4 regions of the Enterobacter bugandensis genome follow, and region 1 is predicted to be linked to each of the others. Evidence: predicted binding sites of a transcription regulator. Region 1 holds the regulator's gene; each other region holds the start of a gene.

The links. The regulator PurR, encoded in region 1, represses purine synthesis genes. The targets are predictions, from matches to a motif close to CANGCAAACGTTTGCNTG.
Region 2: the regulator PurR is predicted to act here: its motif matches at 1,229-1,246, upstream of pyrC (dihydroorotase).
Region 3: the regulator PurR is predicted to act here: its motif matches at 1,224-1,241, upstream of purT (formate-dependent phosphoribosylglycinamide formyltransferase).
Region 4: the regulator PurR is predicted to act here: its motif matches at 1,638-1,655, upstream of gltS (sodium/glutamate symporter).

What each region holds. Positions count from the first base shown of each region.
Region 1 covers NZ_LT992502.1:2,008,571-2,011,654, forward strand. The annotation lists gene punC (purine nucleoside transporter PunC) at 1-308, opposite strand, end outside; gene punR (DNA-binding transcriptional activator PunR) at 423-1,334, shown strand; gene purR (HTH-type transcriptional repressor PurR) at 1,352-2,377, opposite strand; gene cydH (cytochrome bd-I oxidase subunit CydH) at 2,675-2,764, shown strand; gene DG357_RS09870 (MFS transporter) at 2,928-3,084, shown strand, end outside.
Region 2 covers NZ_LT992502.1:1,780,029-1,783,112, reverse strand. The annotation lists partial or broken gene mdtH (multidrug efflux MFS transporter MdtH) at 1-499, shown strand, start outside; gene DG357_RS08670 (lipoprotein) at 623-1,183, shown strand; gene pyrC (dihydroorotase) at 1,310-2,356, shown strand; gene dinI (DNA damage-inducible protein I) at 2,431-2,676, shown strand; gene bssS (biofilm formation regulator BssS) at 2,949-3,084, shown strand, end outside.
Region 3 covers NZ_LT992502.1:2,873,057-2,876,140, reverse strand. The annotation lists gene purT (formate-dependent phosphoribosylglycinamide formyltransferase) at 12-1,190, opposite strand; gene DG357_RS13985 (tellurite resistance TerB family protein) at 1,361-2,011, shown strand; gene ptrB (oligopeptidase B) at 2,097-3,084, shown strand, end outside.
Region 4 covers NZ_LT992502.1:88,545-91,628, forward strand. The annotation lists gene DG357_RS00445 (AsmA family protein) at 1-75, opposite strand, end outside; gene xanP (xanthine/proton symporter XanP) at 195-1,586, opposite strand; gene gltS (sodium/glutamate symporter) at 1,812-3,014, shown strand; gene recG (ATP-dependent DNA helicase RecG) at 3,017-3,084, opposite strand, start outside.

The sequences.
Region 1 (3,084 bases):
ACAAACCGCAGCACCAGCAGCCAGGTGGCATCGCGCACCCATAGCATCCCCAGGCAGCCCACGGCAAAAATGGCCAGCCCCAGCAGCAGCACCGGTTTACGCCCAAAGCGATCCGAAAGCGGTCCCCAGAGCAGCTGCGCGAAGGCAAAACCGGCCAGGAACAGGCTCAGGCTGGCGCTGATGGCGGCAGCAGGGGTTTGCAAATCTTCCTGCATGGCGGCAAACGCCGGCAGGTACATATCGGTGGCCAAAAAGCCCAGCACGCTTAAGCCGCCGAGCCAGACTAAAAAACCTTTCCTGGGTTGCACTGTTTTATTCTCCTGAGGAGGCAGGTATATGTTGGCGCTGAGTGTAGGGAGTGCAAAGCCGCTTGTGAAACGCTAATATTTGGCGGGTGCATTCAAATTTTTTGCAGGCAGAAAATGTGGTCCGATTATTCTCTTGAAGTGGTCGATGCTGTCGCGCGTAACGGCAGCTTTAGCGGAGCGGCGCAGGAGTTGCACCGCGTCCCTTCAGCCATCAGCTATACGGTGCGACAGCTTGAGGAGTGGCTGGCGGTACCGCTGTTTGAACGGCGGCATCGTGATGTTGAATTAACGCCCGCAGGGGCGTGGTTTTTGAAGGAAGGACGTTCTGTTATCAAAAAAATGCAGATCACCCGCGAGCAGTGCCAGCAGATCGCGAACGGCTGGCGGGGGCACCTTTCCATTGCGGTGGATAATATCGTTAAGCCCGAGCGCACCCGGCAGATGATTGTCGATTTTTATCGGCATTTCTCTGACGTAGAACTGCGGGTCTCGCAGGAGGTGTTCAACGGCGTCTGGGATGCGCTGGCGGACGGCAGGGTAGAGATGGCGATTGGCGCGACCCAGGCGATCCCGGTCGGGGGACGTTACGCCTTTCGCGATATGGGGATGCTGAGCTGGAAATGCGTGGTGGCAAGCGATCATCCGCTGGCGGCGACGGAAGTGCCGCTGAGCGATGATACGCTGCGCAGCTGGCCGTCGCTGGTGCTGGAAGATACCTCCCGCTCGCTGCCGAAGCGAATTACCTGGCTGCTGGACAACCAGCGGCGGGTTGTCGCCCCTGACTGGGGATCGTCGGCGACGTGCCTCAGCGCCGGGCTCTGCGTAGGCATGGTGCCCGCCCATTTTGCACGTCCGCGAATCGACACCGGTGAGTGGGTTGAGCTAACGCTGGAGAATCCGTTCCCGGATGCGGCCTGCTGCCTCACCTGGCAACAAAATGATGTCTCGCCGGCGATGGCCTGGCTGCTGGACTATCTGGGGGACAGCGAAACGCTTAACCGGGAGTGGCTGCGGGAGCCAGACTGACTGGCTCCGCAATGAGATTAACGACGGTAGTCGCGGAACGGGCCATCCGCAACGGAACGGCGTTCGATGAGGCGAGGATGAACTTCAATGGACTGCGACTCTTCACGCTTGTTGACGATCCTGTCCAGCAGCATATTGAAGGCGGTTTCACCCAGCGAATCTTTCGGCTGGTGAATGGTGGTCAACGCTGGCGTGAAGAAGCGCGCGTTGCGCACGTTGTCATACCCGATCACGGAGATGTCCTGCGGTACGCGCAGACCCAGCTCGTCGGCCGCACAGAGGGCGCCCATCGCCATGATATCGCCCCCGCAGAAAACGGCGGTTGGACGGTGCGGCTGGGAGACGATCTGCTGCATCGCGCGGTAGCCTGATTCCGGCTCAAAGTCGCCCTGCACGATCCAGTTTTCCGGCACGGTGATTAGCGCTTCTTCCATCGCTTTCATAAAACCGGCCAGGCGGCCCGCGCCGGTGTTGCGTTCCAGCGGACCCGGGATCACGCCAATCTCGCGGTGGCCGCGTTCGATCAGATAACGGCCCGCCATGTAACCGCCTTCGAAGGCGTTATCGATAACGGAGTCGGTGAAGTCGGCGCGCGCTTCGCCCCAGTCCATCACCACCATAGGGATATGGCGATACTCTTCCAGCATCGACAGCACGGATTCCGGGTACTCTGAACACATCACCAGCAGGCCGTCCACGCGCTTTTGCGCCATCATCGACAGGTAGGCGCGCTGTTTTTCAATGCTGTTCCAGGCGTTGCCGAGAATCAGGGTATAGCCTTTCTGGAAGCAGTTTTTTTCTACCGCTTCAATGATCTCGGCAAAATAGGCCGCTTCGCTGCTGGTCGCCAGCAGACCAATAGACTTGGTGTGATTAACCTTGAGGCTGCGCGCAACCGCGCTTGGCGAGTAGTGCAGCTCTTTGATCGCTGCCCAGACGGCGTTGCGCGTCTCTTCCGCCACAAAACGGGTTTTGTTAATTACATGTGATACGGTTGTAGTGGAAACGTTTGCGCGTTTTGCTACGTCTTTAATTGTTGCCATTAAATGTCACTCCAGACCATATCCTAAACTCCTGAAAAACTTGAAGGTAAACGTTTGCCTTCTCTCACCCTTATCACGCAATTTTGAATTGCGGCACGCCGGGAAAACGACACGGGACGTCAGGAGGGGGTCAATGGCCGGTACGCTAATAAATTTAGCGTGGAATTTTGGCCTATCTTGATGAAAAGGGGAAGAGGTAAAGTGTTTATCAGCTTAAATCCAGGAAGATTTTTGACGTAAACTGTGCAAAAATGAGCAAGCTCACTTTTCGTGGGGGGATTAAAAGGAGAAAAATTGATGAGTTCCGATCTGAAGTTTTCGCTGTTCACCACCGTTATTGTGCTGGCGCTGATTGTGGCGGCTGGCCTGACGGCTGCGCTGCATTGATTTACGCGGGGGGAGAGCCTTCTCCCTCCCGAACGCTCCGATTGTTACTTCTCTGGCAAAAATCTTTTGCCATTTTGTTAACTTCTCATTTTTTGTGATTGATGTCATGCTTTCCGCTTCTTTGTTCTGTGTCACCACATGACACGGCATCCGGAGTTGACGCATGAAAATCAATTTTCCCCTGCTGGCCCTGGCGATTGGCGCTTTTGGGATTGGCACCACTGAATTCTCCTCGATGGGGTTACTGCCCGTTATCGCCCGGGGCGTGGACGTCTCGATCCCGGCCGCCGGGATGTTAATCAGCGCCTACGCCATCGGCG
Region 2 (3,084 bases), 230 kb from region 1:
TATTGCGGGCACGCCTGCTGCCGTAAAATGGATGTACGCCATCGAAGCCTGCCTGTCATTAACGCTGCTTTATCCGATTGCCCGCTGGAGTGAACGGCGTTTTCGCCTGGAGCATCGCCTGATGGCCGGGCTATTTCTGATGACGCTGAGCATGATGCCGATCGGTCTGGTAAACACGCTTCAGCAGCTTTTTACGCTGATCTGCACCTTCTATATCGGCTCCATCATCGCCGAGCCCGCCCGCGAAACGCTGAGCGCCTCGCTTGCGGATGCGCGTGCGCGCGGCAGCTATATGGGCTTCAGCCGCCTGGGTCTGGCCTTTGGCGGTGCGCTGGGTTACGCCGGCGGCGGCTGGCTGTTCGATGCCGGCAAAGCGCTGAACCAGCCGGAACTCCCCTGGATGATGCTCGGCGTGGTGGGCGTCATGACGCTTCTCGCCCTGTGGTGGCAGTTCAGCCAGAAGCGCAGCGCGAGCGGCATGCTGGAGCCTGGCGCGTAGCCTTTCCCTCGGGCGGGAGCCTCTCCCGCCCCACTTCTCAGTTTTTTCTGCTGGTTTCTGCCCATTCACGCTGACATACTGGCGTAACAGGACAGAAGCGCCGATTTTTCGTTGAGGAGCACTATGAAGAAAATTGTCTTAGCCGCGGCATTCGTTGTCAGCGGTCTGCTGGTGGGCTGTAACCAGCTTACGCAATATACCGTCAGTGAGCAGGAAATTAATCAGGCGCTGGAAAAACATAACAATTTCTCTAAAGACATTGGCGTGCCGGGGCTGGCCGATGCCCACATCGTGCTCACCAATCTCACCAGCCAGATTGGTCGCGAAGAGCCGAATAAAGTCACTCTCGCAGGCGATGCCGCGCTTGATATGACGTCCCTTTTTGGCAATCAGAAAGCCAACATCAAGCTCAAGCTGAAGGCGCTCCCCGTTTTCAACAAAGAGAAAGGGGCGATATTCCTGCAGGAGATGGAAGTGGTCGATGCACAGGTTTCGCCGGACAAAATGGCGCCGGTACTGCAAACCCTGATGCCCTATCTGAACCAGTCGCTGCGAAACTACTTTAACCAGCAGCCGGCGTACGTCTTAAGCGAAGACAACAGCCAGGGTGAAGCTCTCGCGAAGAAATACGCAAAAGGGATAGAGGTGAAACCGGGAGAGATCGTTATTCCTTTCACCGATTAACCTGAAGGGCGCTGCGGCGCCCTTTTTTTTACGGAAAAGTGTGCAAACGAAAACGTTTCCGCTTATGATTTGTGTCCGGCAAAAACAGCCATCCTTATGACTGATTCCTGACAAGCCGGAGCTTCCATGACTGCACAACCCCAGGTTCTTAAAATCCGCCGCCCAGACGACTGGCATATCCATCTGCGCGATGGCGATATGCTGAAAACCGTCGTGCCCTATACCAGTGAAATTTATGGCCGCGCGATTGTCATGCCAAACCTGGTTCCGCCAGTCACCACCGTCGATGCCGCCATTGCCTACCGTCAGCGCATTCTGGATGCCGTTCCGGCGGGACATGATTTCACTCCATTGATGACCTGCTACCTGACCGATTCACTGGATCCGAACGAAGTGGAACGCGGGTTTAACGAAGGCGTATTTACGGCGGCGAAACTCTACCCTGCGAACGCCACCACCAACTCCAGCCACGGCGTCACCAGTATTGATGCCATCATGCCGGTGCTGGAGCGCATGCAGAAACTGGGCATGCCGCTGCTGGTACACGGTGAAGTAACGCATGCGGAGATTGACATCTTCGACCGTGAAGCCCGTTTTATCGAAACCGTGATGGAGCCCCTGCGCCAGCGCCTGCCGGCGCTTAAGGTGGTCTTTGAGCATATCACCACCAAAGACGCGGCAGAGTATGTTCGCGACGGTAACGAACTGATCGCTGCGACTATCACCCCGCAGCATCTGATGTTTAACCGTAACCATATGCTGGTGGGCGGAGTGCGCCCTCACCTGTACTGCCTGCCGATCCTCAAGCGCAACGTTCACCAGCAGGCGCTGCGCGAGCTGGTCGCCAGCGGATTCACTCGTGCGTTCCTGGGCACAGACTCCGCGCCTCACGCCCGCCATCGCAAAGAGGCAAGCTGCGGCTGCGCGGGCTGTTTCAACGCCCCAACGGCGCTTGCCAGCTACGCAACCGTATTTGAAGAGATGAACGCGCTGGAACATTTCGAAGCGTTCTGCTCCCTCAACGGCCCGCGCTTCTACGGCCTGCCGGTCAATGACACCTTCATTGAGCTGGAGCGCAAAGCGAGCCAGGTTGAGGAGTCTATCGCGCTGACGGATGACACGCTGATCCCCTTCCTGGCAGGTGAAACCGTAAGCTGGACGGTAAAACGCTAAAAAATCAACGCCCCTTGTTGTCAAACCGACAATATGCCTGTATAAATAAACAGTATATTACACAGGGGGCATTTATGCGTATTGAAGTCACCATAGCCAAAACTACCGTTCTGCCTGCCGGCGCGCTTGACGCTCTGGCAGGCGAATTATCCCGTCGTATTAACAACACCTTTCCCGACAACTCGGGTGCCGTAACGGTGCGTTACGCCGCAGCGAACAACCTCTCCGTCATGGGTGCCGCAAAAGAAGATAAAGATCGCATTAGCGAAATCCTGCAGGAAACGTGGGAAAGCGCAGACGACTGGTTCATAACCGATTAACACTGCTCCCTCATTGTGTTTTTTGCCGGGTCGCCCCGGCTTTTTTTTGCCTGTAATTTCGAAAGTTCAAATTAATTCAGCGTGTTCTTAAAAAATCGTGAACGAGATGGTGTTTTATTGTTCGAACAATCCTAAAAAGCAGAAAAATGTGTTGCTACCTGTTTATTTTTCCCGTTGGAACCCTTATTACTTGGTATACTGAAGAAGCTTTCAGAAAAACATGCATTGAACCTCAGAGCCGTTGTCTTCTAACACGCATTAAGGGGGTTATAATGGAAAAGAATAACGAAGTCATCCAGACCCATCCGCTTGTAGGCTGGGATATCAGTACCGTAGATAGCTACGATGCACTGATGCTGCGTTTGCACTACCAGACCCCAAATCAACTCAACCGTGACGAAGCGGAAG
Region 3 (3,084 bases), 860 kb from region 1:
GCCCGTTTTTTTTATCCTGTTACCTGAACGTTCGCAGCCGCTGCTTTTGCTCTTACTACGGCCTCGTCAACGTTATCCCCGGTGGCTAACGCCACGCCCAGACGACGCGTACCGTCGATCTCCGGCTTGCCGAACAGACGGACCTGCAGGCCTGCGCCCACCGCGCCTTCGACGTTATCAAACGTCACATTCTGGCTGGTAAGCTGCGGTAGGATCACCGCCGACGCCGCCGGGCCGTACTGGCGGATGCCGCCAACCGGCAGGCCGAGGAAGGCGCGCACGTGCAGGGCGAACTCCGAGAGATCCTGCGAAATGAGCGTGACCATACCGGTGTCGTGCGGGCGAGGGGAGACTTCGCTGAAGATCACTTCGTCACCGCAGACGAACAGCTCCACGCCGAACAGGCCATAACCGCCCAGGGCCAGAACGGTCTTACGGGCAATCTCCCGGGCACGCTCCAGCGCCAGGTCGCTCATCTGCTGCGGCTGCCAGGATTCTCGATAATCGCCATCTTCCTGGCGGTGGCCAATCGGGTCGCAGAAATGGACGCCGTCAACGGCACTGACGGTGAGCAGAGTGATTTCGGAATCAAACTTCACCACGCCTTCGACGATCACGCGACCGGCACCGGCACGGCCACCCTGTTGCGCATAATCCCACGCGCTGTCCAGCGCGCTGCTGTCGCGAATAAAGCTCTGACCTTTCCCGGAAGAACTCATCACCGGCTTAATGATGCACGGGTAGCCAATCTCTTCAACGGCCTGCAGGAATGCGGCTTTGTCACCCGCAAAACGGTAGCTTGAAGTAGGCAGCCCCAGCTCCTCCGCCGCCAGGCGGCGAATGCCTTCACGGTTCATGGTCAGCTTTGCGGCTTTCGCGCAGGGCACCACGCGCTGGCCTTCCTGCTCAAGGGCGATCAGCGTATCGGTTGCGATAGCTTCAATTTCCGGCACGACAAAATCCGGTTTCTCCCGTGCAATGAGCGTATGCAGAGCATCACCGTCCAGCATGTTAATCACATAAGAACGATGGGCGACGTGCATGGCGGGCGCGTCGGCGTAGCGGTCTACGGCAATCACCTCCACCCCTAAACGCTGACACTCAATGGCGACTTCTTTACCCAGTTCGCCCGATCCCAACAGCATTACGCGCGTCGCCGCAGGTCGCAGCGCGGTTCCTAAACGAGTCATAACATTCCCCCTGAAAAAGATGCGCGCAGTATAAACGAAAACGTTTGCGTCTGTCTTGCGCACGGCAAAAGGGCAGACCAGAAATTTGCGCTTCTTTAGGCTTGATGGACATTTCCTGACGCCTGCTCGCTTACGCTGGAGAACATGTTAACCGTTAAGCGAGGGAAACCATGTCAGGCTGGTTAAATCAACTGCAATCCATGTTAGGGCAGAAAACGTCTGGTTCCGGCGAACAGGGGCTAAGCAAACTGCTGGTACCGGGGGCGCTCGGTGGGCTGGCAGGGCTGCTGGTTGCCAATAAATCCTCACGCAAGCTGCTGGCGAAGTACGGTACCGGCGCGCTGCTGGCCGGGGGCGGCGCTATCGCCGGCACCGTGCTGTGGAACAAATATAAGGACAGGGTGCGAGCGGCGCACCGCGATGAACCTCACTATGGGGAGCATACTTCTCCGCTGGATCTGCGCACGGAGCGGCTCATCCTTGCGCTGGTGTTTGCCGCCAAAAGCGACGGGCATATTGATGATAATGAAAGAGCGGCTATCGAACAGCAGCTGCGCGAGGCGGGTGTTGAAGAACAGGGCAGAACGCTGGTGGCGCAGGCCATTGAACAGCCGCTCGATCCGCAGCGTCTGGCACTGAGCGTGAAAAATGAGGAAGAAGCGCTGGAACTCTATTTTCTCAGCTGTGCCGCCATAGATATCGATCACTTTATGGAGCGTAGCTACCTTAACGCCCTCGGCGACGCGCTGAAGATCCCTCAGGACGTGCGCGAGGGGATAGAAAAAGATATCGGGGAACAAAAACAGGCGCTACAGGGCTAACTCGCGCTCCCGGGGTCATGTTTCGCTTGCATCATGCGCGGGTTTTGCCAACCTTATAGGGTGTAAAACTTAAAAGAATGATGACATGCCACCGAAAGCCCGACGTACTCCTTATGCGATCGTCACGCATGGCGATACGCGCATAGACAACTACTACTGGCTGCGGGACGATTCGCGTTCCCGGCCAGAGGTGCTCGACTACCTGCACGAGGAAAACGACTATGGCCGCAGGGTCATGGCCAGCCAGCAGGCGCTGCAGGACCAGCTGCTGAACGAAATGGTGCAGCGTATTCCCCAGCGCGACATCTCCGCGCCCTGGACCAAAAACGGCTATCGCTATCGCCATATCTATGAGCCGGGCAACGAGTATCCCATCTATCAACGACAGTCGGTATTAAGCGCCGAGTGGGATGAATGGGACATTTTGCTGGATGCGAACCAGCGTGCCGCCCACAGCGAGTTTTATACCCTGGGCGGTATGTCCATCTCCCCGGACAACACCATCATGGCGCTGGCGGAGGATTATCTCTCCCGGCGCCAGTACGGCCTGCGTTTTCGCAATCTGGAAACCGGCAACTGGTATCCGGAAATGCTGGAAAACGTCTCCCCGGATTTTGTCTGGGCGAACGATTCCGAGACGGTCTACTACGTTAAAAAGCACGCCTCCACGCTGCTGCCTTATCAGGTGTGGCGCCATACCGTAGGCACGGACTCAGCCGATGACGAGCTGGTCTATGAAGAGAAAGACGAAACGTTTTATGTCAGCCTGCATAAAACCTCCTCGCGCCACTATGTGATTATCTTCCTCGCCAGCGCCACCACCTCGGAAGTGCTGCTCCTGGATGCCGAACTGCCTGACGCCCAGCCGCTCTGTTTCCTGCCGCGCCGCAAGGACCACGAGTACAGCCTGGATCACTTCCAGCACAGCTTTTATCTGCGTTCGAATCGTGAAGGCAAGAACTTTGGTCTGTACAAAACCAAGGTGCGCGACGAGCGCAAGTGGGAGGTGCTCATTCCCGCGCGGGATCAGGTGATGCTGGAAGGGTTCACGCTGTTTACCGACTGGCTGGTGG
Region 4 (3,084 bases), 1.9 Mb from region 1:
CAAAATATAGAACGCCAGCAGCACAATAAGCAGGGCTACCAGAAGATAGACGAGTAGCTTTCCAATAAATTTCATGGTCTTCCATCCCGCGAAACGAACATAAGGGAGTTATGCACGATTTATGCGCAATGCTCAAGGCGGGAATGGTGTAATTAGATGTCACGGCAGGCATTGACTGCCTGCCGTGAGGGAGATCAGTTCTTCTCAGGCGGGAAAACGAGGTTCAGCACGATAGCGGTGATACCGCCCGCGGCAATGCCGGAAGAGAGCAGGTTTTTAACCCAGTCCGGCGCAAACTGCAGGATCAGCGGCTGCTGGGAAACACCCAGACCAACGGCCAGCGACAGCGCGATAATCATGATCGCGCGACGGTTCAGCGGCTCGCGCGAGACGATACGCACGCCGGAGGCCGCGATAGTCCCAAACATCACCAGCGTTGCGCCGCCCAGCACCGGCTCAGGAATGTGCTGCACAAAGCCGCTCACCGCCGGGAACAGGCCGAGGACGATCAGCATCAGCGCCACCACGAAACCAACGTAGCGGCTGGCCACGCCGGTCAGCTGGATCACACCGTTGTTCTGGCCGAAGCAGGAGTTCGGGAAGGTGTTGAATACCGCAGAGACAAACGAGTTCAGGCCGTTCGCCAGCACGCCGCCTTTCAGACGCTTCATGTACAGCGGGCCGGACACCGGCTGCTCGGAGACATCGGAGGTGGCGGTGATATCACCGATGGTCTCCAGAGAAGTAATCATAAAGACCAGCATCAGCGGCAGGAGCAGACCCCAGTCTATGCCCAGGCCGTAATAAAGCGGCGTTGGGACGGTGATCAGCGCGCTGTTGGTCGGCGTGGTGTTCTCCGGCAGCATCCCCAGCGCCCACGCCAGCAGATAGCCCGCCGCCATGGCGATCACCAGCGAGGCCACGCGCAGGTAAGGGTTACGCTGACGGTTAAGCAGAATGATGATCGCCAGCACCACACCCGCCAGCAGCAGGTTTTTCGGCGCGCCGAAGGTGTGGTCGCTCATTGCCGCGTAGCCGCCGCCGATGGAGGTGAGGCCCACCTGAATCAGCGACAGGCCGATAATCATCACCACCACGCCGGAAACCAGCGGGGTGATCACACGGCGAGCCAGGTGCAGAACGCGGGAGATGACCATCTCCGTGCAGCTTGCCAGCATCAGCGTGCCGAACAGCGCCGCCATCATGGTCGGAACATCCGCACCGCCGGTTTTCAGCGCCGTACCGCCCATGATCAGCGGCGCCACGAAGTTAAAGCTGGTGCCCTGAATCGACAGTAGCCCAGACCCCACCGGGCCCCAGGCTTTAATTTGAATAATGGAGGCCACGCCGGAGGCGAACAGAGACATACTGATAATGTGCTGCGTGTCCTGCGCCGGTAAACCGAGCGCCTGGCAAATCAGCAGCGCCGGGGTGATCACCGCAACAAACATCGCCAGAAGATGCTGGCAGGCGGCAAAAAGCGTCTGCGGCAGCGGCGGTCGGTCTTCAAGGCGGTAAATCAGTTCGCTATTTTGCTTCTGCGCAATCGGTTGCGCATCTGGCGATTCTATGGTGTTAACGGACATCGGCGGCAATCCCACGGTGGAAAAGCGGGCATTTTATCTGACCACCTGGTAAAAGCAAACGATTGCCAGCAAAAAAAAGGAAGAAAATCTGCCGCTGTGAGCAGGTTTTTTACAACCTATCGGAAAAAAAAATTACACTTTTTGCGCCGGGGGCTCATGACGAGCGCAAACCGGCCCAGGATAACGCCGCGTGTGTATGGAATACGCGCATAACAGGAGCCTTTTATGATTCATCTCGATACGTTGTCGACCCTTGTTGCCGCAACGCTGGTTCTTCTGCTTGGTCGCAAGCTGGTCCACAGCGTTTCCTTTCTGAAAAAATACACTATTCCTGAACCTGTCGCCGGCGGTCTGCTGGTGGCGCTGGCCTTGCTGATACTGAAAAAAAGCATGGGCTGGGAAATTGATTTTGATATGTCCCTGAAAGACCCGCTGATGCTGGCTTTCTTTGCCACCATCGGCCTGAACGCCAACCTGGCGAGCCTGCGCTCGGGCGGTAAGGTGCTCGGCGTGTTTCTGATTGTGGTGGTGGGGCTGCTGCTGATGCAAAATGCGATTGGCATCGGTATGGCAACGCTGCTGGGGCTGGATCCGCTGATGGGGCTGCTGGCGGGGTCGATTACCCTTTCGGGCGGTCACGGCACCGGCGCGGCGTGGAGCAAGCTGTTCATCGAACGCTACGGTTTTGAAAACGCGACGGAAGTGGCGATGGCCTGCGCGACCTTTGGCCTGGTACTGGGTGGCCTGATTGGCGGCCCGGTAGCGCGTTATCTGGTGAAGCACTCCACCACGCCGAATGGCAGACCGGACGATGAAATGGTGCCGACCGCGTTTGAAAAACCGGACGTTGGACGCAGCATCACCTCGCTGGTGATGATTGAAACCATCGCGATGATTGCCATCTGCCTGACCGTGGGCAAAGTGGTTGCGCAATGGCTGGCGGGTACCGCGTTTGAACTGCCGACGTTTGTCTGCGTGCTGTTTATCGGGGTGATCCTGAGCAACGGTCTGGCGCTGATGGGCTTCTACCGCGTGTTTGAACGGGCGGTATCGGTGCTCGGCAACGTCTGCCTGTCGCTGTTCCTGGCGATGGCGCTGATGAGCCTGAAGCTGTGGGAGCTGGCCTCGCTGGCGCTGCCGATGGTGGCGATTCTGGCGGTGCAGGCGCTGTTTATGGCGCTGTATGCCATGTTCGTGACCTGGCGCATGATGGGGAAAAACTATGATGCGGCGGTGCTGGCGGCCGGTCACTGCGGGTTTGGTCTGGGGGCTACCCCTACGGCTATCGCCAACATGCAGGCGATCACTGAACGGTTCGGGCCATCGCATATGGCGTTTCTGGTGGTCCCGATGGTCGGCGCATTCTTCATTGATATCGTCAACGCGCTGGTGATCAAGCTGTACCTGATGCTGCCGATATTTGCCTGAGATCAGGCGTTGGAATACCGTTCGGTTTCCGGCATCCAGCGTTCAATTAACGCTGCCGCCTGTTCGGGGT